Regions from separate parts of the Paenibacillus sp. FW104-T2 genome, predicted to be linked through region 1. Evidence: riboswitches for the same ligand, from Rfam matches in the RefSeq annotation. Region 1 holds a riboswitch; each other region holds the start of a gene.
What was found. Region 1 has a riboswitch for cobalamin ahead of AC3WQ3_RS05695 (ABC transporter substrate-binding protein). Riboswitches for the same ligand answer to the same signal wherever they lie in the genome.
Positions count from the first base shown of each region.

Region 1 (9,871 bases):
AGCTGCAATAGGATATAGCCACCAAGGTAATGTCCCAAGGCCCCTGTCCATCGCCAGCATTTCTACCATACTGCTGCCTGGCTGAAAGATCCACACCGCGGCAAGTGTAATGACAGCCGCCAGGATGGTCAGTCCAACCGCAGCGCTCCGTGCCCGCTGGACTTCTTTTCGTTCACCAAGGCCCTTGAACAGGACTGCAAGTCCATCGTCCCCCCTGGCATTCGGCCAAGCCGAAATGGCATATACCATGAACCAGCGGCTCCAGATCATGGGCAGAATCAGCAGCGCTCCATACAGCCAGTTCCCACGTGCGATAAAATCAGCAATTAACGCTGCTTTCATCATGAGCAGCAGCACACATGCAATCACGCCCATGGCTCCAACGCGGCTGTCTTTCATAATCTCCAGCATTCGCTCACGGGTACGATAGCTGAGCAGGCCATCCGCTGTGTCCATCCAGCCATCAAGATGGAGTCCCCCCGTAAGCCATACCCAAAGGGTCAGGGTCAATACAGCCGCTGGGAACGATGGCAGCAGTGCACCTGTAAGCGCGCCACCAACCCAGACACTTAACCCAATGGCTGTACCGACCAGCGGATAATACACTACGCTTTCCCGCAGCAGTGGCGGAACGAAGTCAATCTGCATTTTCACCGGAAAACGGGACAAAAATTGAAAAGCGGCCGCAGCCGCATGTTTTTGATCCAGTCTGTTTACATTCTCCGCATCCAGAGCAGGGCCATGGTTAACCTGATTCGTATTGACGCCACCGCTATTATTCTCATGATTTTGCTGGCTGCCGTTACCGTCATGGCTCATAAGCGATACTCCTTGCTCTTCAGCTCCATTGCAATCCCTACCGTTACCAGGAAAACCTCGCGGCTAATGGCAGCAACTCGCTGATTCAATATGCCCGCCAGATCCCGATATCTTCTGCCAAGCGCATACTCCGGTACAATGCCGTCCCCCACTTCATTCGTAACCAGGACAAGCAGCCCGGGATAGGACTTGATGGCAGTTACCAGCGCATTCATATGATCCAGAACAACCTGCTCAGGCTCTTGCTCATGGGTAAGCAGGACGTTGGTCAACCAGAGCGTCAGGCAATCCACCAAAATGGTCGGAGCTGACGATCCTGTATACGATTCTCCCATTCTTGTAATGAGTTCTGGCAGTGCCAAGGGTTCCTCCACGGTATGCCACAGGTACCCCACTTCATCCCGCTGATTCTGATGCAGACGTATCCGTTCACGCATCTCGTCATCATACGCCTGTGCGGTTGCGACATACCAGGCCTCGGAGGAGCGCTGCATGCAGAGACGCTCGGCGAAGGAGCTTTTGCCGCTCCTTGCCCCGCCCGTTACAAGTACGCTCATGGAGATACCTCTCCCCGAACTGTCGAAGCAGCTGTCGATGAGTCATCCGCGCGCCCATTCTCATTCGAGCCTCCCGATACACCAGCACTTGCAAATGTGGCCATCTCATTCAGAATACGGCAAGCCGCATCGATCAAATGAAGGCTGAGCACACCACCTGTTCCCTCACCCAGCCGCATGTCCAGATCCAGCATCGGTTTGAGGCCAAGTTCGCGCAGAAGCGCAGCATGTCCACTTTCATGCGAGGTATGGGAAGCAATCATATATTCCACACTGACCGGAGCAAGCTGTCTCGCAATCAGTGCTGCTGCAGTGGAGATAAACCCATCCACCACAACAGGGCAGCCATGAGCTGCCGCTGCAAGGATGACACCTGTCAGTCCGGCAATTTCCAATCCGCCCACTTTGCCAAGCACATCCAGGGCATCGTCTGCATCCGGTGCATTCACACTAAGCGCCCGGCTGACTACAGCAGCTTTACGCTGTAAACCTGCGTCATCCATCCCTGTTCCCCGACCAACCGCAGATGCGGGTGCCGTTCCGGTTAAAGCACACATGACTGCCGCACTCGCTGTAGTATTTCCGATACCCATTTCACCGGTGACAAATAATTGAGTTCCCTTGGCGACTTCAGCAGCCACAACCTCGGCTCCGGCAAGAATCGCCTGGATCGCTTCATCACGGCTCATGGCTGGACCCTGCGCCATGTTGGCTGTACCTTTGCGTACTTTGCGGGAGACCAGGTCCGGGTGTTCCAGATCGGCATTCACGCCAATGTCCACACAGATGACATCTGCCCCTGCATGGCGCGCTAGAACGTTGACGGCCGCTCCTCCTGCCAGAAAATTATGAACCATCTGCGGCGTTACCTCTGCCGGGAACGCACTGATGCCTTCGGCAACGACGCCGTGATCGGCAGCCATAACAATGACGGCCCTGCGATCCAGACAAGGCCGAGCCTCGCCGGTTATCCCCGCAAGTCGAATAACCAGCTGTTCCAGTTTGCCCAGACTGCCGGGCGGTTTCGTTAATGAATCCACATGTGCTGAGGCTTCTGCCGCCACTTCTTCATTAGGACCCACGATCCGATCGATTAACTGTTCCAACGTCTGTTCATTATTCATACCGCCAGCACTTCCTTCATCAAAATATAGGGTTGCCCCGCTTTTCGTTCACTCGTGTTCTCGCCGCAGCAACAATTGCGGCAATCCAGTATCGGGATGATTCACCATGGCCGGGTTCACCCGGAAGATATCCCGAATGTTCTCTTTCGTCATCAGCGAATGTGGTGTTCCACTGCTTACGCACATGCCCTCGCGCAGGGCGAGAATCTGATCGCAGAATTGCGCAGCGAGGTTCAGATCGTGCAGCACAGCTACAATGGTAATCTTGTTTTTTTGCCGCCAGGAAGATAATAGCTCCATGAATTGCAATTGATATCGGATATCAAGAAATGTGGTTGGCTCATCCAGCAATAACAATTTGGGCTCCTGGGCCATGACTTTGGCGAGCGCCACCCGCTGCCTCTGCCCGCCGCTGAGTGCATCGAGCGGCCTGTCGGCCATTTCGGTCAGACCCAATTCTTCCAGTACCCGGTCCACCACGGCTGCTCCATCCGCCGATTCCCTGCCTAACCAATTCTGATAAGGATAACGTCCCATCTCCACCACATCTCGGACAGGATACGAGATGGCAGGCAGGCCATCCTGCTGCAGCACCGCAATCATGCGGGACAGGTCTTTGCGAGTGTAAGAGGTAATCTCCCGCCCTGCAATCTGAATGCTGCCTGCACCAGGCTGTTCCGTTCCTGCAATGAGCTGGAGCAGCGTTGATTTTCCGCTTCCGTTTGGACCAACGACACCCCACCATTCGCCTTCTGTAACACGCCAGTCCACGTTATGCAGTGCCCGGTGCTCTCCATACATTTTGCCTGCCCCCGCAACTTCAATCAGCGGATCCTTTGGGGTAACGCTTGTACCCATGTTTGTACTCATGCTTGTACTCATGGCATCACCCCTTTTCGCAGCTTTTTATTCCGATGCAGCAGATACGCGAAGAAAGGAGCTCCGACAAAGGCCGTCACCACACCAAGCGGAATTTCGGTCGGTGCCAGCAGGGAGCGTGCAATCGTATCGGCCCATACCATGAAGATGGCTCCGCCAATCGCGGACAAGGGAACCAGCAAACGATAGTCAGGCCCAACAATCAGCCGAAGAATATGCGGGATAACAAGACCTACGAATCCAATGACACCCGAAACCGAAACAGCCCCGGCGGTAAGCAGTGTTCCTACGGCAAGGACGGATAGCTTCAACCCATCCACCTGGACACCGATATGTGCAGCCTGCCGTTCCCCAAGTGCAAGAACATTCAAGGAACGGGCACGGCTCCAGAGGAAAATCAGACCCAGTATAAAATACGGGAAAAGGATGGCCGTATACGACCACCCACGCAGAGCCAGACTTCCCATCGTCCAGTATATAATTTCGTTAATCGTCTGTTTCGACATGGTCGACAGGAAGGAGACCACCGCTCCCAGAAAACTTTGCATCACCACACCAGCCAGAATCAGGCTGTGCGTAGGTATTTTGCGCCCTTCACGAGCCAGGGCGAGTACAAACCATAATGTAAGCACGCCCGTCAGAAACGCAACGAGCGGCAAGGTCCAGATTCCGATCAGTGCATACTGCAATCCGAAGAAAATCAGAAAAGCAGCGCCCACCGATGCGCCAGACGATACGCCAAGCGTAAACGGATCTGCCAGCGGGTTACGAAGAACCCCCTGGAAGCCCGCTCCGGCGATAGCCAGCGATGCACCCACGAGTACAGCAAGCAGTACCCGCGGGAACCTGACCTTCCATATAATCTGCTCGGCTGCCGTACTCCAGTCGGGCGTGATCCAGTCTCCGATCCATGGCATGTGATGAAGCAGAATGCCTGCAATGTCACGGACAGGCAGAGCCACTGAACCGATGCCCGTACAGATCAGCACAGTCAGCACAAGCAGCAGAATTCCGGCTGTTCCGTACACTGCCAGCTTTTTACTCATTGGAACAGGTCAGGATAGATCGCTTTGGCAACAGCTTTCAAACCTTCCGTTACACGTGGGCCCGGACGGCTCAGCAAATTGGCATCCAGGCCAATGACTGCATCGTCTTTCACCGCCGTGATTTGATCCCAGCCGCTGCGCTCTTTGATGATCTGATCCAATGTTTTGGAGTTCTCATCAATAACATCATTGGCGTACAGAATGACATCCGGATTGGAAGCGATAATGTTCTCTTCGTTAATTTCATTCCAGCCCACGAGGTCAGAAGCAACATTGATCCCACCGGCTACCGTGATCAGTTCATCCATGAATTCGCCTTTACCCACAGTCCAGCCCGGGGAGAATTCAACATATACCTTTTTCTGATCTTCCGACTTCACAGCCTTGACCGCTTCGGTTACGTCCGCTACGTCCTGTTTCATCTTCGTGATGAGCTCCTGTGCCTGCTCCTGATGATCCGTGATTTTGCCGAACGTTTCGATGTTGTTCATGACATCGTCTATCGATTTTGGATCCGTTTTGAAAATGGTGATACCCAGTTCGCGCAGCTTGGTCACAGCTTCTTCGCTCATGGAGATCCCTGTAAATACGATGTCTGCTTCAGCTGCAATGATTGATTCTTCATTGGGCTTCGACACACCGCCCATTTTCGGTTTGGTCGTTGCAGCTTCCGGATAATCGTCATAGTCGGATACCCCTACGATCTGCTCGTCCAATCCAAGGGCGAACAATGACTCGGTTTCTGCCGGAGACACGGATACGATTTTGGCAGGCGCTTTCTCAAACGTGAAGGATTCACCTGTCGCATCAGTTACCGTAAGTGGATATTGTGTTTTGAGATCCGTCTGCTCCTGGCCTTGAGATTGCTCCTGTGCCGGCTGCTGCGTAGACGTACCTGTTCCCTCGCTCGTTGTTGCGTTTCCACATCCGGCCAAAGCCAGTGTAAGCATCGCTGCTGTCAGCAGGGACGCCATGCCTTTCCAATTCTTGATGTTCATTCTGTTCATTCTCCCCTTCTCTATTTGTACTATTTCTTGCAACATGCTCAAACTCCTACTCCCCATACTTTGGTGTTCCTATATAAGGTTTGAACTGCAGCGTTTACACGTTAACGGAGAGTGCAGAACCGATCTGAAGAAACGAAGTGTTCGCATTTATCACCGGATTTCCCCTTTTGATAAGGGGATCAAAGAAATCTGGGGATAACAGCGATCGGAAGATGGTACTGCAATCGTAGTGGTCTAGTGTAAAGCTTACAGGTTCATCCTATATGAACAAAAAAATCCCCGATCCTTAGGTCAGGATCAGGGATGACGTCTCGCATATGGCGATCTGCACATCTACAGCGTACCCGCTGTTCATGCACATAGAATTGCCCGAAACGCTGTCCTTTCCTCGAAGGAACACCGGTTTGTACGTCCAGGGCAGGTAACCTGACTTACAGGACTGCTCGTCCTGATTTACAGTGGCGGGACCGTGCCGGATTCACACCGGCTTCCCTATTTCACCCATTGTGCCGTTCATCGTTTGCATTAACTCGATGAGCTCTTCTTGCTCGCACAAGGGACCCGTGGTCGCTGATATTGTAACCATTCAAGTGAGCATGTCCCATCCATCAGCGCTTAAGCGCATAACGAGATATGTATTCATGCTGAAGTCACACTTCTGTTGTGATTATAGGTTATATTGCACATCCTTACAACCCGATTCACGGAAAAGACACCCTGCTTGAAACCCAGCTATTTCCGCTTTTTTCAAGCCGAACCTTACTTGCCTGCCCCGGAATGACCTGTGTATCCCAGAATCCCAGTTCCGGTATGAGACGTGACATGGCATACCGAATGACACCGCCATGGGTAACTACAGCAATCGCAGGAACATGATTTTCTTCGGAATGTTCCTCTGACGAACCGGACACAAGGCACTCCTTCACGAAGGAGTCGATCCTCGCAGCAAATGCCTGCCAAGGCTCGCCGCCCGGTGGGGTTACATCCTGCGGTGCATCAATCCAATTCCGATAGAGCGGATTGTCCTTGAGCTCATTGTAAGTCATCCCTTCCCATTGCCCAAAATCAATCTCACGCAAACGCGGATCATACTGTACTTGTCCTGCTTGTACCGGAGCAATTCGTTCCACGGTCTGCCGGCAGCGCAGCAGATCACTGCAATACAGTGCATCCCATGTGATCCCGCGAATGGACTGGCGAAGCGGCGCCAGTTCCCGCTCTGCATCCGGCAGGAGACCGATATCGGTATGTCCGAGGTATCTCTTTTCCACATTCCAGGAAGTTGTCCCATGACGGATAAACATGATCTCCCGCATTTCAGTTCCACGCTTCCCGGATTCTACTTCCATAACAGTGCACCTCCTGCTGTCCAGATGCCGAACGTTACCAACCAGCATAACAGCACAAAAGCTCCCGCCGACCAGAACATCAAACGCGTGGTCCGCACGATATCCTCTGCTTCCATCAGCCGTGTCTGATCACCCATATAAGCTCGAAAAGAAGCCACGCCGTGGTAGACGTTATGCCCGCCAAGCCTGATACCCAGCGCTCCCGCAACGGCAGACTCCGGGAATCCGCTGTTCGGGCTTGGGTGCAATCCGGCATCCCGACGAACCATGCGTGCAGCGCCTTTTGCATTTAATCTCATGAACCATGCACCTGTAATGAGCAGCAAGGCGGTAAGCCGCGCCGGAATCCAGTTCGCCCAATCATCCAGACGAGCAGAGGCCCAGCCAAGATGCAAATACTTTTCATTTTTATAACCAACCATGGAATCCAGCGTATTGACGGCCCTATAGGCCATCGCAAGCGGGGCACCGCCAATCAGGGCATAGAACAGCGGGGAAACGATGGCATCCACGATGTTTTCGGCTACAGTCTCCACGGTTCCCCTCACCACATCCGGTTCATCCAGATGCGCTGTATCCCGCCCCACGATCATACCAAGGGAACGTCTTGCCGCTGGCCAATCCCTTTCTCTCAGATGACGATACACTTCCATGCCTGCATCCTTCAGTCCTTTGGAAGCAATGGTGGTGGCAATCAGTACCACTTCAGCGATAACGGCAACCACCGGGTGAACAAATCCAAGGATGTATAACACTCCCCAAGTAAGCACCAATGAACCACCCGCAATGACGATCGGAAATAGCAGCCCTGCCCGTTTCAGCCCCTGATCGCTGCTCACTCGTTTTCGTATGGTCCGCTCCAGTGCAGAAATTCCTTTCCCGATGCCGATTACCGGGTGGGGAATCCAGCGAGGATCTCCAATGAGGCGATCCAGTATGTATGCTGCCAAAATAATCCATGCCCCTGTCATTCCTGCCCATATGGGCCAGTCCGCCCATTGACTCAGAGATATCATCGCTTGCTATTCCTCTCTTTCCACGCCTGTCCAGCTTGCAAACTTTCGGTAACGGCATCATAGACGACACGCCCAATACCTGCCCCAATTACTGTGGCTGTACCTGCGTAAGAGATCAGTGGTTTCCCCTCCACCTGACTCGTGGCAAGCACAATGGCATCCGTCGTCGTTCCTGTTGCAGTCAGTCCATTTTCCGCATCCATTACACCGCAATCCGAGAGCGCTGCCGTTTTGGCTTCCACTGCTGTCTGAATGGCATTGACCATGGCTCCGGGCGTCATGCGGCCGTTGATCCATAACATGATATTGATTGTACCGGGAGTGTAGGGTGACTCTGCTGCTATGCCCTCTGGGCTAGTTATGTTCCCTGCAGCATTAAATACGGTTCTTGTGGAGCCTGCACGCGCAGCATTGGATACACCTGCTGTCGTACAGCACAAGATCCCTGCTTCATCGCCCACAACTTCCTGAACCGATGTGTGCTCAAGCTTAACGGCTGTTAGCAATCCGGCACACGCTGTTGTGCGTTCCTCCCACCCTCTTAGGAGGTCTGCAATATCACGCGGCGGGTCGTCACAACGATAATGCTTGTCTACATAAATATTGAATATGCGATCCAGCTCGATCATCCCCCCGCCGTACACGGCACTCGAAATGGCGCTTACCGGGTTAGGGATCGCTGCTCGAATATGGCGTTCATGTGCGCTGATGGTTAACCCGGGCCATGCAGATGAAGTATATTCATTTTGCTCTGCATTTGCATGGTTAAAGTACTGCAAGAATGGCAATGCCATTACTCCGCCCCCCTTACCGTTGGCACCGGATTCGTTTGTCCGCTCACACTTCTCATTTCGTTCACCAGACGAAGATTCGACTTCGCGTCCTTCACTGCCAGTCGGATATGTCTTTCCCCAAGTCCAGGGTACATGGCGCAGCTTCGGATCAGAATTCCCCGCTCCCCCAGAGCCGCTTGTATGGTTGCCGCTGTCCATGGCCGCGGCACACGTGCCAGCAAGAAGTTCGCTTCCCCGCGTGTCACTTCGCATCCACAGGCTTCCAGGCCGGATGCCAGTTTCTCTCGTTCAAGAGCCACCTGTTTCAACGTCTCCCGTTCAAAAGCTTCCCCGCTGCTTAGACAGGCTTCTCCCGCAATCAGTGCCAGTCCGTTGACACTCCAGGTTACCTGTTTCTCCGTCATGGCACGAATCAGATCCGGGTGTGCAATCGCATAGCCAAGCCGAAGACCCGGAATGGCATAAAATTTGGTCATCGAGCGAATGATGATCACCTGTGGGTAATCCTGTAATCGGGAAGCCAGGGATTGTCGCTGCGTTTCAGGAATGAAATCCATAAATGCCTCATCGATCACCAGGACAGTATCTGTCTTCTCTGCATGACGGGCCAGCCGCTGCAATACTTCAACCGGATACTGTACTCCATTGGGATTGTTCGGCTGTCCAAGAAACAGCAGGTCCACCTGTTCCATCAGCCTCTCGATATCTTCGGGAGCTGCTCGCCATTCGAGCTCCTCCTGCCCCAGAACATGATGCATTTCTGCCCCAAATTGCTTGGACAATGAACGATACTCCGAGAACCCCGGTTCCACTGTGCCCACCTTCCGGGGAGAGAGTCCTAGCAGGATCAGAGCCATGCTTTCCGCAGCTCCATTCCCTATAGATATATATTCCTCTGACAGGCCGAGGCGTTCCCCAAGCAAGGATTTGAATGTCCGATGTGCAGGATCAGGATAACGAAGTATCGCCCGCATCCCTTGCTCCAACGCCTTCAGAACATCCTTGGGTGGACCCAGAGGGTTAATGTTTGCACTAAAATCAAGGAAATCCTCAGGACTCCCGCCAAATCTTGACGCAGCAGTCTCCACGTCACCACCATGTCCAAAAACTTCAATGATACCGCTCATTTTTGTCCGTCATCCTTTCTGCATGTCATTTTTATTATGGATGGCGTAACTGTTACGGGTCAATCCTGATTTGCCTAAACCATCCATTCCCTGCTTCAATTCCTTTGTGTCCAAACGACAATTCGATTACAATAGAAGAGGAATTTTGATTCG
Region 1 covers NZ_JBYTCE010000003.1:204,313-214,183, reverse strand. The annotation lists gene cobS (adenosylcobinamide-GDP ribazoletransferase) at 1-819, opposite strand, end outside; gene cobU (bifunctional adenosylcobinamide kinase/adenosylcobinamide-phosphate guanylyltransferase) at 816-1,376, opposite strand; gene cobT (nicotinate-nucleotide--dimethylbenzimidazole phosphoribosyltransferase) at 1,373-2,500, opposite strand; gene AC3WQ3_RS05705 (ABC transporter ATP-binding protein) at 2,549-3,382, opposite strand; gene AC3WQ3_RS05700 (FecCD family ABC transporter permease) at 3,379-4,425, opposite strand; gene AC3WQ3_RS05695 (ABC transporter substrate-binding protein) at 4,422-5,423, opposite strand; cobalamin riboswitch at 5,833-5,961, opposite strand; gene AC3WQ3_RS05690 (histidine phosphatase family protein) at 6,134-6,781, opposite strand; gene cbiB (adenosylcobinamide-phosphate synthase CbiB) at 6,772-7,752, opposite strand; gene AC3WQ3_RS05680 (adenosylcobinamide amidohydrolase) at 7,794-8,591, opposite strand; gene cobD (threonine-phosphate decarboxylase CobD) at 8,591-9,709, opposite strand.

Region 2 (9,871 bases), on a different contig from region 1:
AACTATCCGCAATTTTCGGTACCAATTTCATATTTTCGTCAAACTGAATCAGGGTCTCTCCTATTGCTGCCCGTGTAAGGGTCCAGCCGTTCCACTCCTCTGCCGGATCCAGATTACTTCCAAGCCAGAATAGCGCTACATTCAGATGAGTCGGTGCAACTGCACTGCCTTTGTCCGCCTCAGCCGCCTTTTCGCCAGATGATGATGAGGTGGAGGTACTTGTTGTGGTTTGGCCACATGCCGCGATAATACATAAAACCAATAATGACAGTACGGTAAGCGTTAGCGTTTTTCCATATCTCGAATTCATTCCCGTTCCTCCTGTTAAGCTGCCTTTTTCTTGGGATCCAGCACATCCCTCAGACTGTCGCCCAGCAAATTAAAAATGATCACCGTGCAAAAAATCGCAAGTCCCGGATAAATCAACAGCCACGGAGCTGTCTGCAAATATCGTCTGCCTTCATTCAGCATCGCCCCCCACTCCGGTTCAGGAGGCTGAGCACCCAGCCCCAAAAAGGACAGGCCTGAGATGGATAACATCATGCCGCCCACATCCATCATCGCCATAACAATGAGAGGAGACAGCATGTTGGGCAGGATGGTTCTGATGATGATCTGAATCTTCCGCGCGCCGCTGAAGGCTGCCGCAGCGACATACTCCTTTTGCTGAAGCGAGATCACCAGACTTCTTGCCAGTCGTGCATACTTCGCCCACCAAACAACCGCCAGGGCAATTACCGTATTAAATAGGCCTGGCCCCAGCATCCCCACTACTGCGATAGCGAAGATTAATCCTGGAAAGGCCATCAGTGTATCGGATAACCGCATCAGTACTGTATCCGTCAGACCACGGGCAAAACCCGCGATAACACCAATGGCTACACCAAGCACAAACACAATTCCGATCATTATAAATGTAAGCAGAAGCGACGTCCTGGCCCCGTAAAGGATACGGGATAACACGCAGCGTCCAAGCTGATCGGTTCCAAGCGGATATTCCGAACTGGCTGGCTGCAGTACCTTGGCAAAATTCGTTGCCAGTGGATCATGCGGTGCTAGCAGCGGCGCAATCATGGCGAGAATGACCCAGAGGAGTGTCAATGAACATAGAAACGTGAACCAGCGATGCTGTGTCAGAATAAGCTTAAATTCTCTCATTTACACATCCACGTCCAGTCGAATCCGCGGGTCATGCAGATGTGTCCAGAGATCAACAATCAGATTCAGCAATACATAGATGGTTGCCATCCAGATGACATAGCCCTGAATCAGGGGATAGTCCCTTGTAAAGATGGCATCCACCGCCATCTGCCCTACACCGGGCCATACGAACAAACTTTCCACAATGGCTGCCCCGCCGAGCAGGGCGCCTGTAGACATACCCATGAGCGTAACGATGGGCAATAATATATTGGGTAAAATATGCTGCATCATAATAACTCTCTCCTTCACGCCTCTGGCTCTGGCCCCCATTACATAGTTCTGGGACATCTCTTCCAGAATCACCGTACGGATCTGCCTGATATATTGGGCAATCAGAGGTAACGCCAGTGTGCATGCCGGCAATATCAGGCTGTTCCAGCCCGAACTTCCCATGACAGGCAGCAGCTTGAGTTGAACTCCAAATACCAACATAAGCAGCATCCCGAGCCAGAAGCTGGGCATGGACAGCCCTGCAAACGAAAACAGGCGAATGACGTAATCCAGAACGTTGTTTCTGTAGACAGCAGACAAAATACCCAGTGGAAACGCAATCAGAACGACCAGCAGCAGGGCACTTCCTGTTAGCCGAAGCGTAGCTGGAAGCCTGGACAGCAGAATGTCGAGCACAGGCCTGTCGTATTTATAGGACGTTCCGAAATCTCCGGTAAGCACCTGTCCCAGCCAGGTTCCGTAGCGTATCCAAAATGGCTGATCCAGTCCCAGCTGGACACGCACCTGCTGTACCAATTCGTCCGACGGTGTGACCCCTGTAGACATGAGCATAAGCCTTGCCGGGTCCCCCGGAGACAGATAGGTCAGCAGAAACGTCAGAAACGAAATGCCGAATAACACGGCTGCCAGTTGAATGAATCTTTTCACAATATATCTACTCACATGTCTGACATCCTCTCCCCAATCTCCAACCCCGCACGTGACTTGTCCATGCATATCAAAAAAGACGTCTCTCTCCGCTAGTACCGGATAAGGACGTCTTAAATAAACAGATTTTCAGAAAAAATCATGCTCTCTAAACACCTTCCTATCTCCCGTAGGTACTACTGTGTTGTTAAACTAGGCAGGTCTCCTGGCTCCAGAATCCTCGTCATTGCAGCACCTTCCCGGTCTAAACCAGTGGCATAACGCTGCATAACTCCTCTGTTACAGTGGCGGGACCGCGCCGGCATCACACCGGTCTTCCCTATTAAGCTTCTACCCGAAGGTATAGCACCCAGTTCCACATATTCAATTGAAATGCATTCTGTACCAGTATAGCTGGCTCACAGATAATGATCAAAGCATTTATTCAAATTTGAAACAGCTCGTCAGCCTATTCCCGCTCTCTCGAACCTTTCGGGGAGACTCCTGTCACGCGCTTAAACATCTTGGAAAATAACAACGGATCCGTATACCCCACGGAGTGGGCAACCTCACTGACCGAAAGCGTTGAACTCTGCAGCAGCTCTGCTGCGCGATTCATCCGGTATTCAAGAAAAAAGGCCTGCAGCGACTTCCCGTACTTCTCCTTAAACAGACCGGACAGATACGTACGATCCAGACGGACGGACTGTGCAATATCAAGGATGGACGTCTTCTGGCTGTACCTGTTCTCCATAAACTGAACGGCTTGCCTGATGTATTCATCCTTGGTGGAAAGAGGCCTCTGCGGCTTGTCCTCATCAGGGGAGGAGGAGATCAGTTCAGCCATTAATCGGTACAGCAGGCTCTGGCTGAATACATCTCCACCATTGCGCGATGTGGCCTGAACCATGTTTTCATATAAACCATCCATTACCTCTGGATCGCTAGCTTTAAATACAGGGGATGCTGGACTCAGGTTTGCCCGCTGCATGAATGTCTTGGCATGTACGCCCTTAAATCCGAACCAGGAGTATGTCCAAGGATCATTCGCATCGGCCTCATAATGAATGATCGTACCCGGCAGAATGGCAAAGCCCTGACCCTGCGTCAGATGGTACTCCCTGTCTTCCATACGAACGGTTCCCCGTCCCTCATGAATGTAATGAACCACATAGGAATCTCGTACACCCGGACCCCAATAATGAGACGGATCACAATCCTCCCAGCCGAAAAATAGCAGCACCAGCTCCATCTGTGTCCAGTCCATGGGCACCACGTTCATCTCGATTGGACTCACCTTCCCACCCCTTCCCTTCTTCCGCATCAACATTGATCTTACTTTAGATTATAACAGGTATATTGGTTAAATATCAGCTGAAAGCGGGACCAAAAATGGGATTATGCCATATATGGGTGAGGTTGAGCCATAGTTATATAAGCCGGATCGGCCTATAGTTGGGGTACACCATTATTCAAGGAGGCTGGACTTGAGATGAACAAAATTACGTTTCTCGGTGCAGGCAGCACCGTTTTTGTCAAAAATGTATTAGGTGACGTCATGATGACTGAAGCACTGCAGGATTTTGAATTGGCCTTGTTTGATATTGATGCCGAGCGGCTGAATGATTCGGAGCGACTGCTGACCAGTATGGGCCGTTCTCTTGGAAGCCGTTGTTCCGTAAAAAAATACACAGACCGCAAAGAAGCGCTGCGCGGTGCCAAATATGTCATTAACGCCATTCAAGTGGGCGGATATGATCCATGTACAATTACGGACTTCGAAATACCGAAGAAATATGGACTGCGTCAGACTATTGCTGACACCCTTGGCATTGGCGGTATCTTCCGTAATTTGCGTACCATTCCGGTCATGCTCGACTTTGCCCGGGACATGCAGGAAGTGTGTCCTGACGCCTGGTTCCTGAACTACACCAACCCGATGGCCGTACTGACCAATGTCATGAACGTGCATGGAGGGATCAAAACGGTAGGTCTGTGCCACAGCGTGCAGGTATGCGTGCCTCACTTGTTTGAAGCGCTGGGAATGGATCAGACAGGCGTAGTTGCAAAAGTGGCAGGAATCAACCATATGGCCTGGCTGCTGGAAGTAACGAGAGATGGCCAGGATTTGTATCCGGAGATTAAACGTCTGGCGAGGGAGAAACAGAAGGAGCAGCATCATGATATGGTGCGTTTCGAGCTGATGAATCGTTTTGGATATTACGTAACGGAGTCTTCCGAGCACAATGCTGAGTACCATCCATACTTTATCAAACGGAATTATCCGGAATTGATCGAACGCTTCAACATCCCGCTGGATGAGTATCCGCGCCGCTGCGTGAACCAGATTGAAGGATGGAAGGAAATGCGCGAGAAGCTGTTTGCCAGTGAACATATTGAACATACCCGCAGCCGTGAATACGCTTCGCATATCATGGAAGCGATGGAAACGGACCGTCCATACAAAATCGGCGGTAATGTAATGAATACCGGTCTGATTACTAACCTGCCTCGTGAGGCCTGTGTCGAGGTGCCATGTCTGGTGGACGGATCTGGAATCAGCCCAACTTACATTGGCGACCTGCCCCCACAGCTGGCGGCACTGAACCGCACCAACATCAACACCCAGCTGCTGACGATTGAAGCGGCCATGACGGGCAAAAAGGAACATATCTATCATGCCGCCATGCTGGATCCGCACACTGCTGCCGAGCTGTCCATTGATGACATCGTTGCCATGTGCGATGAACTGATCGAGGCTCATGGGGATTGGCTGCCGAAGTATACATCCTAAAGCAAAAGACAGTTTTTATTTCATTGATGATTAGAAAAACGCCGAAGACCTCTGTAAATCCAGGAGGCTCCGGCGTTTTTCTAATAAGGGATTCTTGTTACAATTTCATACTAATCCTGAAGCAAAAAGCGATAGCCAATTCCGGGCTCGGTCTGAATGAATCGTGGCTGCGTAGGGTCTTCCTTTAATTTTTTGCGCAGATGACCCACGTAGACCCTCAGATAATGACTATCAGATTCGTGATGATGCCCGCCCCATACCTGCTGCAGCAGCTGGCGCTGGGTAATGATCTTTCCGGCGTTGGAGGCCAGAACCTTGAGCATATCGTACTCTGTGGGTGTTAATTTGATCGGCAAACCGTCCAGCTCCACCTGCCTTTGTGCCAGATCTATAGTGAGGGATCCAAAACGCAGTACAGGTTCATCGGTTGTCTTCGCCACATGCCGAAGTGCAACCCGAATCCGGGCAACCAGTTCACCCATGCCAAACGGCTTCGTTACATAGTCATCGGCCCCACCGTCAAGCGCAGCAATCTTGTCTTCCTCGCGCTCCTTCGCCGTCAGTACAATAATGGGCACCTGGGACCATTCGCGGACGCGATGCAGCACGTCCATCCCGGACATCCCCGGCAGACCCAGATCGAGGATGATCAGATCTGGATGAACGATACTCGCCTGAATGACAGCCTCGTCGCCATCGGCACATTCATGAATTTCGAATTGATGAGCCTGCAGGGTCACCTTCAGCAGTTTGCGAATTTGTGGTTCATCATCTACAACCAATATGCGTGCCCCTTGCGATGCCGTCATGTTACTCAACCTCTCCTTGTCCTCTATAGGGAAATAATGCTTCCGGCGCTTCCATGGGCAAACAGATGCTCATTCTTGTTCCGCCTCCCGGATTGGGATCTGCTTCAATCGTTCCTCCGTGAACTTCAACAATCCCTTTGCATATAGCCAGTCCCAGTCCTGTGCCCGTCACATGACGAGAGGATTCCGACCGGTAAAACTTTTCAAAAATCCGCTCCCTGTCAGCATCAGGAATACCTACACCAGTGTCCGCTACCACAATGGTCAGCCTGGCGTTTCTCTCATCCCTCGTAACAGTGAGGACAATCTCGCTATAGTCAGGAGAATATTTAATGGCATTGCTAACCACATTGATCAGCACCTGTTCCAGCAGCACTTCATCTCCACATATAAATAACGGTTGATCCGGCAAATCCACACGAATGCTCCGATGCTTGCTGAATTCCCTTACTTGCGTTAACACCACGCTGATCATGTCCCCGACGTCACACCATTTCCTGCGCAGCTGCAGCATACCGCTCTCCAGCTTCACCATGCCCAGTAAATTGCTCACCAATCGGTTCATGCGCATGGCACCATCCCGAATATTGCCCGTCAGCTCCTTCCGGTCTTCCGGGGTAAAGATGGCGTCATTCTCGATCAATCCTGTAGCAGATCCAATGATCGTCGTTAAGGGCGTCCGCAGTTCGTGGGACACAGAGTCCAGCAAAGCCGTGCGAATGCGCTCTGATTCGGCAGTCATCTGTGCCACCCTTGCTTCCTCTGCCAGTTTGACGCGAGCAATTGCACTGGCCGCCAGCCCTCCACAGGCCTCCAGCAATTGCAGCTGTTCCCGCTGCTCATGAATATCCCTGGCCTCCATACGGACGGCAAGCACGCCGTGTATCTGATCTTCCGTACGCAAGGGAACGTATAGACCCAAAGATTCCCGCAGGATGGTAGAACCTCTCCCCGCAGTTTCGCCATTCCTGTACACCCACTTGGCAATCGCGATCTCTGATTCCTCTCCACCCCAGACTGCGTTTCCCAGGTCATCGGCTGATGCTGTTACTTTCAGCTCATCATGAGCATCAGGCAAATATACGGCAGCCTGGGTACCCAGTGTGTATGATACTTGCTTCGCAATATGATCGAGCAGTGTATCCAGATCCGTAACAGCCGTCATCTGGCGGCTGAGCGCATACAATGAATTGGTAGTGGTTTCACGCTGCCTAACCATCTCCAGCTGCTGACGTAAGCGACTGGAAAGTGTGGCTGTTAACACCGCTACGGCCAAATACACAACAAAAGAAAAAATATATCGCAAATCTGCAACGGTAAAACTGAGATTCGGAGGTACAAAAAAGAAGTCAAACATGATTACGCTAAGACTCGCTGCGTAGATTGCAGGGCCCAATCCCCAGTAAACGGCGCTCACCAAAATGGGAAACAGGTAAATGAGCGAGACGTTAACCAGATCACTACTCATGCCGATGACATGAAGCAGTGGGGTTAACAAGGTAATGCCAATGGTTACCCATACATATTGGGAAACCCGGTGCAAAGGAGGATTCCCCTTCTCTTCTGTGTTTCGTTCAGGCACTGTACTGTTCACATCCCGCTTGGATCATAATCGTAATCTGCAACTATTAATACATCCATATGTCTGGACAGCCGTACCAGCCGATTGACCACCGATCCGGAACCACGATAGCCATTTAGCCACCAGAGCCTCTTCGCTTGACCAACCACCAGCTGTGTTGCTTTTTCCTCTGCTGCCTTGCTTGCCAAAATACTTGATACTTCCCTCAGTTTCTCACTGTGATGAATATGAAATTCCCCACCCAGCCTGACGGTTAACTGTTCCAGGGCCTTCAGCTGATCCTTGACTTCGTCACTCATTGCCTTGCCAACATGTACATGATGAACATGCCATACGGCCTTCAACCGATAAGCCGTGCGAAAACCACGGCGAATTAACCGCTCCGCATGTTTGTCACTGCTTACACAAACAAAGACTGCTTCCTGTCTTCGCCAAGGGCCCCGAAGCGCACTTTTTTGCTCCTTCGCTTCCAGCCGTTCATCCACATCATCGGCCAGTTCACGCAGGGCAAGTTCCCGCAATGCAATCAGATTACCGATGCGGAAGAAATTCGCAAGTGCCTGCTCCACCTTGGCTGCTGCATAGATTTTACCTTCCCGCATGCGCTGCCGCAAGGCCTGAGGTGCAACATCGATTAACTGCACTTCATCTGCCATTTGCAGAATCTGATCCGGTACCGTCTCCCGGACCCGAATTCCCGTAATGTGCTCTACGGCATCGTTCAGGCTTTCCAGATGCTGCACGTTAACAGTCGTGATTACCGAGATCCCTGCATCCAGCAGATGAAGCACATCTTCGTAACGTTTTTTCCTTACGCTTCCGGGCACATTGGTATGGGCCAGTTCATCCACCAACACGACTTCCGGACAAAGGCGAAGAATAGCCTCCGTATCCATCTCCTCCAATGCCACTCCCTGATATGTCCGACGATCCCGTGGAATGACAAGCAGCTGTCCGATCTGCTCCATGGTCTCAGCCCGATTGTGCGTCTCCAGCAGGCCGATTCGAACATCAATGCCTTTGCGGAGCAGATCGTTGCCTTCCCGCAGCATCATATAGGTTTTACCTACACCCGGGGCTGCACCGATGTATACTTTGAATTTGCCTCGCTGAATCTGGCCGATCTGTTTCTTCACTTCTTGATCGCTTAATCTGCGATAGGTTGTGCTGCGGGTATCCGGCAATTTTGCGGGAAGTAATCGTTCTCCATCCAGCTCGGTTCGATCTGCAAGCAGGAACAGATCTACCCCCTGCAGCTTGTGCAGGAGCGAGTTGATGACAGAACCTTGCCATAACTCCTGCCAGCGGGTATGACGTGAGTGACCCATCACAATTCGGGTAATCTGCTGCCTGGCAGCATAACGTGCCAAGGTGGATGGAATTCTGCGACGATGCGTCATGGGCAATTCCTCGAATGCTCCTCCGAATTTCTCCACCAGCTTGATCATGTTTCGGCGAAATACCGTGGCTTCCTTAGTTAATGCCTTCTTCATATCGCGGAACGTGACCACGCATAAATCACCATTCAGTCTCTTCGCAATCTGCTGCCCTCTCCGAATATAAATGGATCCATTCCAATGATATTGGGTCGACACCAGCACCCGTTCCATGATGCCTGTTGTCATGGTAATACCCATCTCTTCCCGGTGTTCCCGCAGGGATTCATTGACTCCTTCGGCAACGAGCTTCAGCGCCAGTTCCCGTAAAATGCCCAGGTTGCCTTGCCTTAACAAAGCCTCTCCCTCATACCCCTTCAAATGTCCTTCAGCAAGCCGGGTCAAAACCGTTTCCGGTGTCACATCGATCAGCTTCACTTCGTCAGCCAATTCAAGTGTCCCCGCAGGAACGGTATAATCTGCCGCAATACCTGTAAGTTTACGGGCCAGTTCGGTATACCCCTCCAGCTCGTAGACGTTCACCGTTGTGATCACACTGATGTTGTGTTTCAGCAGATACTGAATATCCTTCAGCCTCGTAGCATGCAGAGCTCCCTCGCGGTTTCTGTGCGCCAGTCCGTCAACGAGCACCACTTCCGGATTACGCTCCAGCAGAGCATCTATATTCAGGTCCTTCATCTCCATGCCATCTCTCTGACGGCACCAGTGAATACTCGGAATCCGTTCAAGCTCGCCGAGCTGTTCCACGGTTTCGGGTCTTTGCATGGTCGATACCGCGCAGATCACGACATCAATGCCTTGCTGGCGCAGCGTATTCCCTTCTCTTAACATATGATAGGTTTTGCCTGAACCACTGACCGGACCGATATAGATGGTGAGCGTGCCCTGCTGCAGCTTCGTAATCATCTTCAGAATGTCCTCGGCTGATCTGCGCTTGAAGCTCTCATGCATCCGTTGATGTCTCCTTTCCATTCCAATGATCTAAATGGAGAAAGCCCCTTCCGAAATCCGGAAGAAGGCCAATGATCGTTAGGCAGTCCAATTGACGTTATTGACTTGAGCTCAGATACATTCCTGCAAGCTAATTCAGCTCTAATGTCAGCGCCAGATTCAGTTCAGTCACATTGACACGCGGCTCGCCGAATATGCCGAGCTGTCGCCCTTGAACATGCGCTTCCACAAGTTCTACGAGCTGCTGCTCACGAAGACCTGTTGCCTGACTAATTCG
Region 2 covers NZ_JBYTCE010000019.1:104,555-114,425, reverse strand. The annotation lists gene AC3WQ3_RS21695 (ABC transporter substrate-binding protein) at 1-310, opposite strand, end outside; gene nikC (nickel transporter permease) at 325-1,158, opposite strand; gene nikB (nickel ABC transporter permease) at 1,159-2,082, opposite strand; cobalamin riboswitch at 2,261-2,450, opposite strand; gene AC3WQ3_RS21680 (AraC family transcriptional regulator) at 2,531-3,343, opposite strand; gene AC3WQ3_RS21675 (alpha-glucosidase/alpha-galactosidase) at 3,554-4,855, shown strand; gene AC3WQ3_RS21670 (response regulator) at 4,966-5,664, opposite strand; gene AC3WQ3_RS21665 (ATP-binding protein) at 5,666-7,258, opposite strand; gene AC3WQ3_RS21660 (histidine kinase) at 7,255-9,615, opposite strand; gene kdpC (potassium-transporting ATPase subunit KdpC) at 9,725-9,871, opposite strand, start outside.
Region 2: another riboswitch for cobalamin. It lies ahead of nikB (nickel ABC transporter permease); the one in region 1 lies ahead of AC3WQ3_RS05695 (ABC transporter substrate-binding protein).

Region 3 (9,871 bases), on a different contig from region 1:
CGACCGCCACCGAGCCGGAACCTGCGCCGATATCCCACACGATGCTGTCCTCGCCAAGTCGCAGCTCAGACAAGCTGAAGGCGCGGACCTCGCGCTTGGTAATCAGGCCCTTCTCCGGTTTGCGCTGATGGAATTCCTCATCTGCAAACCCAAACCCTTTGCGCGGCGCAGGCGCATCCTTGCGGCGCAGCAAAATAACGACGTTCAGCGGGCTGCATTCGGCTGCGGCCAGCTCGTCCAGGGTGTAATGACGAGCACGTTCGTCTGGCCCGCCGAGGTTCTCGGCAACGTAGGCATCATACTCGGTCATGCCGAACTGCTGCAGATAAGCCCCAACCGCAGCGGGGCTGTTATGCTCGTCCGTGAGCAGTGCAATTTTGGCTTGCCCATCAATGCGCTGTGCAAGGCCCTTGAGCGGACGTCCGTGCACGCTTTCGAGCACGGCGTCGTGCCAGCTCTCGCCAAGCTTGGCGAATGCCAGCTGCAGCGAACTGAGATTAGGCCGGATTTCCAGCTGATCCGGGCCCAGCTTGCGCGCCAAGTACCCGGCGATGCCGTAGAACAGCGGGTCTCCCGAGGCAAGCACAACGATGTTGTGTGTGTCCTGCAGCGCTTTTATTTTCACAACCAAGTCGCTTAATCCGCTCTTAATCGTGAGTTTCTCTCCCGCAAATGCTGGGAAGTACTGCAGCTGACGTTCGCCGCCCACCAGTACATCCGCTTCCTGAATCAGATTCAGACTATCCGCCGTCAATCCTGCCGCACCCTCTTCACCTACGCCGATGATACGGACTCTATGATTCTTTGCTCCAGCTGCTGTCGTCCAGTTCACTGATTTCCGCCCTCCCCAATTCCATTCCTTTCATCGTGACCAATACCACTTCGACCGTTACTCCGCCTCCGGCATGCTCCAGACAGTGCCTACAGGCATATGTACATAGCTTTTCAAAATAGGGTAAATACCCCGCTTCAGTCATCATGTCGGCCACTTGAGTCGCCGTGTTGGCTTCCTCGATCGCTTGCGCCAGTTCATCTCCAGCCCCGGTCTCGCGGGCCACGGACGCAAGAAATCCAAAATCCACCGGCGCACTCTTGGAGTGCACCATCATGACACCTTGAGCCACTTTGGCAAATTTGCCCGGCATCCCCACCAGGCTGATACGTTTCATGCCCAGTCGCTTCCCGTGCTTGATGGCGAACCCGACAAAGTCACCCATCTGAATGAAGGCTTCTTCAGGCAAATCGGGCATCATTTTCATCGCATATTTCTCACTGCTGCCGCCTGTCGTCAACACAATGTGATCACAGCCAGATGCCTGCGCAACTGAAATGGCTTGTACCACACTTGCTTTGTACGCGGAGGTGGAGAATGGAACGACCACGCCACGTGTGCCCAAAATGGAGATGCCGCCCAGAATGCCGAGACGCGAATTCAGCGTCTTCTTGGCAATCTCTTCGCCGTCCGGCACGCTAATGACGACCCTCACACCCCTGGCTGTCCCATGTTCGGCAAGCACCTGGGTCACGGCCTCGGTAATCATGCGTCGCGGAACGGGATTAATCGCCGCTTCACCCACAGGAACAGGCAAGCCTGGTTTGGTAACACGACCTACCCCGATTCCACCATCCAGCTCCACACCGGGCTCCTCACGCCAGTATACATGTGCGATGATCTTCGCCAGATGCGTAGCATCCGGATCATCCCCGGCATCCTTGATGGTGGCACAGGTAGCCGTGCCGTCCGTCATCAGTTCCTGCTCGATCAGTTCGAACGAGTGGTCAAAGCCCGCGGGCAATGAAACCACAGCCTGTGCAGGAGTAACCCCGGTTAACAGGAGCTGCGTGGCCCCCTTAGCAACGGCCGTAGCGCAGGCTCCTGTGGTGAAGCCGGAACGCATCGGTTTGTCCGGATCGGGTGCTTCCCCGCTTTTCATGCGTTTCTTTTCCATGGCTTTGAACCTCCCGTCCATTCTTATCACATTACATAGTAGATGACACTTGGCTGCGAAAACTACGGGGTAGCCGCTACGGGTACGGATCGTTCTTCCGATCGCTGTTGTCTCCAGATTTCTTTGATTCCCTTATGTATAGGGAGAATTCCGGAGACAAAGGCGAACGCTGTCGCTTCTACAGAATCGATTCCGTCCCCTGCGCTACTCCCTGCGTCTTTGGATACCTAACAAAGTTCGTGATCAAACCTCATGAGGTTTATTATGGGTAACTGGACATTCCATGCTACTAGCAGATAGCTTGGTAATGTAGTTACCAAGTTTACGGTTCATGCCTTTACAATTTAGCAATTGAGTGATGCTTAAGGATTGAATCTACCTCATGCATTTTGTACCATGCTTGCTCCAACATTCGCTCCGATTTAGTTGATGATTTCTACACTCTAACGAACTCAGGAAGTCCTATTCGAGCCAATTCACAAACACTGATAATCTAACGAATCATAGCGTCGTTATTTCAACATAGAGCTGATATTCCCACCGTTTTTGGCGGCTTTGAGCAGAATAGCTTCACTCAGGTTCGTTAGAATTTATAACTTATAATTATCTGCGATATAAGGCTCTTGAGGTTCGTTAGCGCTGCCCTGGTACTCCCTGCTCGGTACGCTCAAGGACTTTCTAGGACGCTCTAGATACGCTCAGCTTAGGCTGAAACAGAGACTATACCTTCACTGCCATCAGCGAGATCGCGTTCAGGGCAGCTACCACGATGGTGCTGCCGCCTTTGCGGCCGATGTTCGTGATAAACGGGATGTCCAGCTTGCGCAGCTCATCCTTGGATTCAGCTGCCGATACGAATCCGACAGGCATACCAATGATCAAGCCTGGCTTGGCTTCGCCTTCTTTTACCAAACGAATCAGCTCCAGCAATGCTGTCGGTGCGTTACCGATGGCATAGATTCCGCCCTCGTAGGCCTTGGTTGCTTTTCGCGTCGAGATGATGGCCCGCGTTGTATTCAACCGCTTCGCTTCCTCCATCACATCCGGGTCGGAAATATGCACGTGCACATCTCCGCCGAACCCGCGAATACGATCCTTGCTTACTCCAGCCTGGATCATCTGTACGTCAGCAATGACGGATTGTCCTGCACGAAGGGCTGCAATTCCTGCCTGGATGGCATCCGGATGAAAAACCATGCTGCGGCCAAGCTCGAAGTCAGCTGAGGCATGAATGACACGCTGAACCACGGGATATTGTTCTTCCGTGAATGGATGCTCACCCAGCTCCTCGGTAATCATTTCGAAACTTTTCCCCTCAATCTCCTGGGGCTGTACAGTTAAAGGCTTAAATTCCGTTTTGAAATCCATATGCACTCACTCCTTCAATCGTAATATGATTCAAAATGGGTCTATCCCAATTTGATCTATTGGGGCGTCCTACTCCATCAATACGCGCTTTAACTCGGAGAGTACGCCTTCAAATTCATCAAACACCGTTCCGAATTCGGCCTCTGGGCGGGATATCAATACAACCTGAATGCCAAGCTCCAGTGCTGATTGAATCTTCTCATCTACAGCCCCCGTCTTGCCGCTTTCCTTGGTCACCATAACGGTGGTGGCGTAATGCTTGTACAATGCTTCGTTCATTTCACGGGAAAAGGGTCCCTGCATGGCAATAATATTGCGCTGTTCCACACCCAGTTCACCGCATTTCTCCATATTGTCAAGACGCGGAAGCATACGGGCAACGAGACGAATGTCAGGATCACCGAGCAGATGCTTGGTGAAAATCTGCAGCGTTTTACTTCCTGTCGTTAACATGACAGAACCTTTGAGTTCTTTCGCCTTAAGAGCAGCCTCTTCATAGGAAGGCACGACATGAAGCAGCGGATGGTCATCGTAAGCAAGTCCCGTCCGCTCGTAACGGATATAAGGAATTCCTGCCTGTCTGGCTGCTTCCATGGCATTGGCATGGGCCTCTTCCGCAAAGGGATGACTTGCATCCACTATGGCACGGCTTCCTTTTTCACGGACAAGCTGGACCATGGCCTCTATCGTCAGCCTGCCTGTTCGAACCGGCAGCCCCGCCTCAGACAGACTGTGCGCTGCACTCTCGGTTACAACCGATGTGAGTACGTCCATCCCCTGCTGCTGAATCTGTACAGCCAATTCCCGCGCATCACTTGTACCGCATAACATCAAGATCATGGACGGTTCACCCGCTCCGAAGCAGCTGCGATCTGAGCATGCCCTGCATCTTCTGGTGAGTAGTTCTCTCCGTCTCCGCCCTCTTCATCTTGATGATGCAACGCACCGTCGTGGTCATGATGCGAATGATGAAGTTCACCGTCGTGGTCATGATGATAATCCAGGGATGCTTCACGGCTGCTCACGGCATGTTCGTGAGTATGATGCTCCTCATTATGGTGGTCGTGATCATGTGCGTGATGATCGTGGCTGTGCCCATGGTCGTGGTCATGATGATGGTCATGACTGTGATCGTGATGATGGTGGTGGTCATGACTGTGATCGTGTGCATGATCATGATGATGGTGGTCATGGTCATGATCGTGGTCGTGATGATGATCATGCCCGTGATCGTGATCATGGTGATGGTGGTGATGTTTGGCAGCCTCAAGTCTGAATTGGCAGTTGTCGCAGTTGGCCGCTACCCGTCCATTCAACCCTTCGTTCGCGCGTTCCAATACCAGCTCCACCAATTTGGGATGGAATCCAAAATATCCACCGATCTCTACCTGAATGTCCGGATTGGCCGCAGCAAATTCAGCGGTCATCTCATCAATGCGTTTGATCAGCACACCTGTGAACAGAAAATAAGGCATGATGACGATCTTCTTCGCCCCGAGCAGGAGACAACGCTGCAATCCATCCGGGAATGAAGGCTGCGTCACACCAATAAAGCTGCTTTCAGCCCACTTATAAGGAAGTTTTTCCCACAACATCCGGGTCATTTTGAAGAAATCACTGTTGGCATCCGGGTCACTGCTTCCCCGTCCAAGGACAAGTACGGCTGTCTCTTCATCCGTAACAGGAGCAGGCGGAGCCGCCACTGCTGCGCCGCCTTGATGGGCGGTAACAAGAACAGGCTGAGCTTCCTGCAGGCGAGTCTGCATAATTTGAACGACTTTCTCATGTACGCCAATCGGACGCCCATATACAAATTCCACTTGCGGATAACGAATCTTGGCCCGGTCGATGGCATTCGGAATATCAATTTTGGCGTGGCCCGCAGCAAACAGAATAATCGGCACCAATACGACACGCGTTGCCCCTTTATCTACACAAGCCGTAACGCCTTCAGCAATGCTTGGTCTTGTTAATTCCAGAAAACAGGTCTCTACCACGGTATTCTCCGGCGCTTTCTCCGCTACCGCTCGTGCAAACTCCATTAACTCCCGGTTTCCCTCTGGATCACGGCTGCCGTGTCCAACCAGCAAAATGGCATTCATCATGGCTTCTTCCTCCCCCGCCTGATCCATAGACCAGGCATCTCAATTTTAGGTTGTGCTTACTTGGTAAACGAGCCTTTCACGCTGGGTAACCTGGTTACCCAATCATTTCGATCTATATAAAAGTGCAAAGGGATTTTTTTCGGTATAACTACAAACGCTGGTTAAAAAATATCAGATGGTAACAACACTCGCGTGATCCCTAGTCGCCGCATACCGGGTTTACTTCCACGGTCACAGGCGCATCGACGTGACGGAAGCCTTGGATTACTCCAACGCGTTTGAAAAATTTATGGAATCTCTCATTCGGGTGTCCCTTTTCCTTGTACTCCGCTACGATCCGCTCCACAATCCCGCCAATCTGATCACCTGGAATCCCTTCGGCTACCGGCTGGGCAGGGTGAGCGTTTCGTCCGAACTTCTTGCCGCCAAGGAACAGGTCGTACCCGCCCTTGCGGTAGACGATTCCGATGTCCTCCAGTACGGCACCGTAACATGCCATGCCGCAGCCATTCAGAGCTACGCTGGTCTCTTTCGGCGCACTAAGTCCGCCTATAACTGCCTGCAAATGATTGGCCATCGGAACGGCATCATCCTTCTCCATGTTGCAGAAGTCACAGGCCTTCACCTTGATAACGTCACCGATGGGCACCACGATAAAATTCGCTGCACGCAGCTCCTCTACCAGCTGATCCGGCTCAAAGGTCGGTACCCGCAAAATAATCTGATGCTCCGGCGTGTATTCCAGCTCGCCTTCTTCACTCGCGCATTGCGCCAGCAGTGCCATTTGGGCTGCAGTAAACTTCTTGTTGCCGACGCCAGGCGACACGCCAATCTCGAACAGCGGTGCCTTGCGTCCCGGCTCGGGCGCTGTCCGCACAGCAGCTGCCCCTGCAGCCTGCGTTCCGGCTGGCACGCCTGACCCGGCTGCATCCAGCCAGCGGCTGGCCGCTTCGCCAGCAAGCTTGCCGCCTGCCGCAAGCCGTGTCAGCGCTTCGGCAGCCAGTTCGGCCGCACCAGCATGTGGCACCGCTAGGGCAGCACGCGGTGCGCCTTCCACTGCCGCAGGCCGCTCGGCTGCAAGCACTGCGGTGCTGCCGCCCGCTGGCTGAGCAGCAGGCATGCCAGCGCCCTGCTGCCCTTGCGGTCCCATGCCCGTACTGGTGCTGGCGCCGTGCAGGGCTGGTTCCGCAGCTGGCTGCGTGGTCTGCGCATCGCGGACCGTGCCTGCTGCACCATTGGAAGCGGCAGAACGGGCCTCCATCGCGCCGAGCGACCAAGGCTCAGCTTCCGTGCGAAGCCGCTCATGCGGTCTGAGCGGCTGTTCCGCGGTATTCAGCGTATATTTCCGCTGATATCCGCGCGGTGTAACCATGAGTCCTTCGTACATCATGGTCGAGGAGTTACCAATGATCACAGTCGTCAGCATGCCAATATCATGATTCAACATGTCTTCCAGCGTGGTCATCACGACATCCTGACGTTCACGGTAGGCACTTTTTACAAGCCCCACCGGTGTCTGGGGACTACGGTAACGCAGCAGCATCTCCTGCGTCTCCACGATCTGGCGTGTCCGGCGTCCACTGCGAGGGTTGTACAGAGCAATGACAAAATCAGCTGATGCTGCTGCTTCAACTCGTCGAATAATCGTCTCCCATGGCGTAAGGTGGTCACTCAGACTGATCGTACATGCATCATGCATCACGGGTGCACCCAGCAAGGAAGCACAGGATTGAATGGCAGATATACCCGGGATAACCTCAACGCCAACGCCGGTTCCCGGCTTCCAGCCTTGCTCCATCAGCACCTCATACACCAGTCCGGCCATGCCATATACACCTGCATCGCCACTGGAGATTACTGCAACGATTTTGCCCATCTCGGCCTGTCTGACCGCTTCCTGTGCCCGGCTTACCTCTTCGGTCATGCCTGTCCGTACAATCTCCTGTCCGTCCAGGAGTGGACGAATCAGATCAACGTAAGTGTTATAACCAATGATGACCTCACTCTCCCGTAGTGCCTCCAATGCCCGTGTGGTGATATGCTCCATCGCTCCTGGGCCAAATCCGATAATCAGCAGCTTTCCTTGACTCTGCATTGCTTCTCCTCCTCCATCTCCCTGTTCACCCTTAGCACGTCAATCACATCTATATCATCGCTTCTTCAGCCGGGTCTGTATTTGAGCTGTTGATTATGGAGTTGCTCTGTGCAGCTCAACCTTCTTATCCGGGCTATTCCAAAACAGTGAAAAAGGACGGCTTGACCGACCTTCTTCTTCGCGGCATGTTCGATTAAATCCAGTTCCGGATGGACTGTAAAAAATAAAAAAATCCCATCCTTATAACGGATGGGATACGCATGTACGTACACTCAAGAAGACAGTCCACGGCCCTATTGAGGATAGACCTGTGGCTGCATGGCCGCAAAGGGCCTGCCAGGCGAACCGGTTGTTCGCCCGTTTCCTGATTCTTCGTACACCACTCCTTTCCGCGAAGGGTTCGGTGACACATGCAAGGTAGGTCTCCTGGCTCTGGATCATCAGCTTCCTTTTCTGTCTTCCCCGGATGTACGAGTGACTTGGATGAAAAGGGCTTCCCCATTACAGTGGCGGGACCGCTCGGGATTTGCACCCGATTCCCTGTTACCTCTTGCTCGACGCAAGAGCACCTTGCTTGTTTTCATGAATGATATTGCTTTCATCATAACATCGCTCAGGAAAAAATGTCCATGCTTATGATGTTTGTCCACGATTCTATTTTCAGACAAAACAGAAAAAAGTTCTGATCCAGAACAGATCAGAACTTGAATGATGTATCCATCTGCGAAACCCTCATAACGATCTTACCGGATCCATTAACAGACCTGCATCCTGATCTGCTTATCAGGATTGATCTGCGTGTGCTGCAGCAATATATCGTCCCAGCTCAACGATGAGTGCTCCCATCTTTTCTTCCTCCGGAACAACTCGTGCTTCAATCCCCTCTTCACGCATGGCGTTTGCAGTCACTTTACCTACAGATGCAGGAATCACACCGTCCCGGAAAGCCTGCTGCATCTGTTCCAGCTTACCTTGGGAAGCTGCGTATGCTGCCAGAAACCGTACTTGGGGGCCGCTGGTGAATGCTACAGCATCAACTTCATGCTGCACGATTTCATTCAAAAGCTGTTCCAGTTCGGCCTCTTCCGGTGGTACATGACGATAAGGCAGAACCTGTCTTACTTCAGCACCCTGTTCTTCCAGCCAGTTGACCAGCTTCGGCGCAGTTTCTCCATGAAGCTGGAGCATGACTTTTTTGCCGGCAAGATCATGTGGCGCGAATTCTCGGATCAGCCCGTCCGTACTGCCGTCATCATCCCGGACCAGCGGTGCAAGCTTACGCTTGCGAAGTGAGTTCACCGTTTTGTATCCTCTTGCTGCAATGGAAGCTTCCGACAAGACATCCAGCAGTTGACCAGCTATGTCCATATCCTCTGCCATTTCAAATATGGCATCAAGTCCCATCCCTGTAGTTAATACCGCCCAGTCGGGCGGATCAGAGATCAAGGAGACGAGACCATTGCGTATATTCCGATCATCCAGGAATACCGTTCCCTGTGCTGGCCGCACGAGTGGAATACCACCCATTTTCTCAACTAATAACGCCATTTCCTTGGATTTACGCGGTCCCGTCAGTGCTACACGTATACCTGCCAAATGTTGAGCCATTCATGTTTCCCCCCAGTTCGTTCGTCCGAACGTCATTCGTTTGACTACAGTATACAGGGTAGTTTCATGGAGGGAAACCTTGTTTCACGTCATTTGGCGTGTTCTTCTATAACGATTTTTTATGATTGGCATCAGGAAGGCTGAAGCTCGCCCCCCTGCATTTCATCCTTTTCTGTTTCACCCTCCTGGTCGGCATCGCGTCTTTTCTTCTCCCGTTCATTGTCTTTTTTGGTTGTATCCCGCTGCTTTTCTTCTCGGTGTGAGGATCCCTTTTCCTTTCTTCGTGGACGAAGAAACACAAAGAACACGAGGGGGAACACTATCTCAAAAACAATCGCAATCCATGTCCATTCCCGCGTGAAGCGGAACAGCTGAATCGCATTCTTAAAGAACCAAAATGCACATACGAATCCTACGAGCGCCACCGGACCCGTCATCAGCTTACCAGATACCTTAGGAATCATCCGTTTCAGACCCCAACAGATAAAGTACAGGTCAAATGCAATCTTCGTAATCATGGTAGGCAGGGTAGCTGCAGCTAGGGCCAAGTCAAATCGGTCCAGAAAGTCACTTACTTGCAGCTGTCTGGCAAGCTCATACGACGGGTATACCAACCGGGATGCGATCGGTACACCGATTGCTGTAATGGTTTCGATCATGATCAGCATCATCAGCAAGGCGGCAATCGTTACTCCCCAAGTCACCGATCTGAACCGAAAGTCGCTTCCCTTGATTACAAAAGGCAA
Region 3 covers NZ_JBYTCE010000001.1:443,631-453,501, reverse strand. The annotation lists gene cbiE (precorrin-6y C5,15-methyltransferase (decarboxylating) subunit CbiE) at 1-832, opposite strand, end outside; gene AC3WQ3_RS02015 (cobalt-precorrin-5B (C(1))-methyltransferase) at 795-1,949, opposite strand; gene AC3WQ3_RS02010 (precorrin-8X methylmutase) at 2,670-3,317, opposite strand; gene cobK (precorrin-6A reductase) at 3,387-4,157, opposite strand; gene AC3WQ3_RS02000 (sirohydrochlorin chelatase) at 4,154-5,419, opposite strand; gene cobJ (precorrin-3B C(17)-methyltransferase) at 5,622-7,517, opposite strand; cobalamin riboswitch at 7,917-8,105, opposite strand; gene AC3WQ3_RS01990 (uroporphyrinogen-III synthase) at 8,301-9,125, opposite strand; gene AC3WQ3_RS01985 (GerAB/ArcD/ProY family transporter) at 9,257-9,871, opposite strand, start outside.
Region 3: another riboswitch for cobalamin. It lies ahead of cobJ (precorrin-3B C(17)-methyltransferase); the one in region 1 lies ahead of AC3WQ3_RS05695 (ABC transporter substrate-binding protein).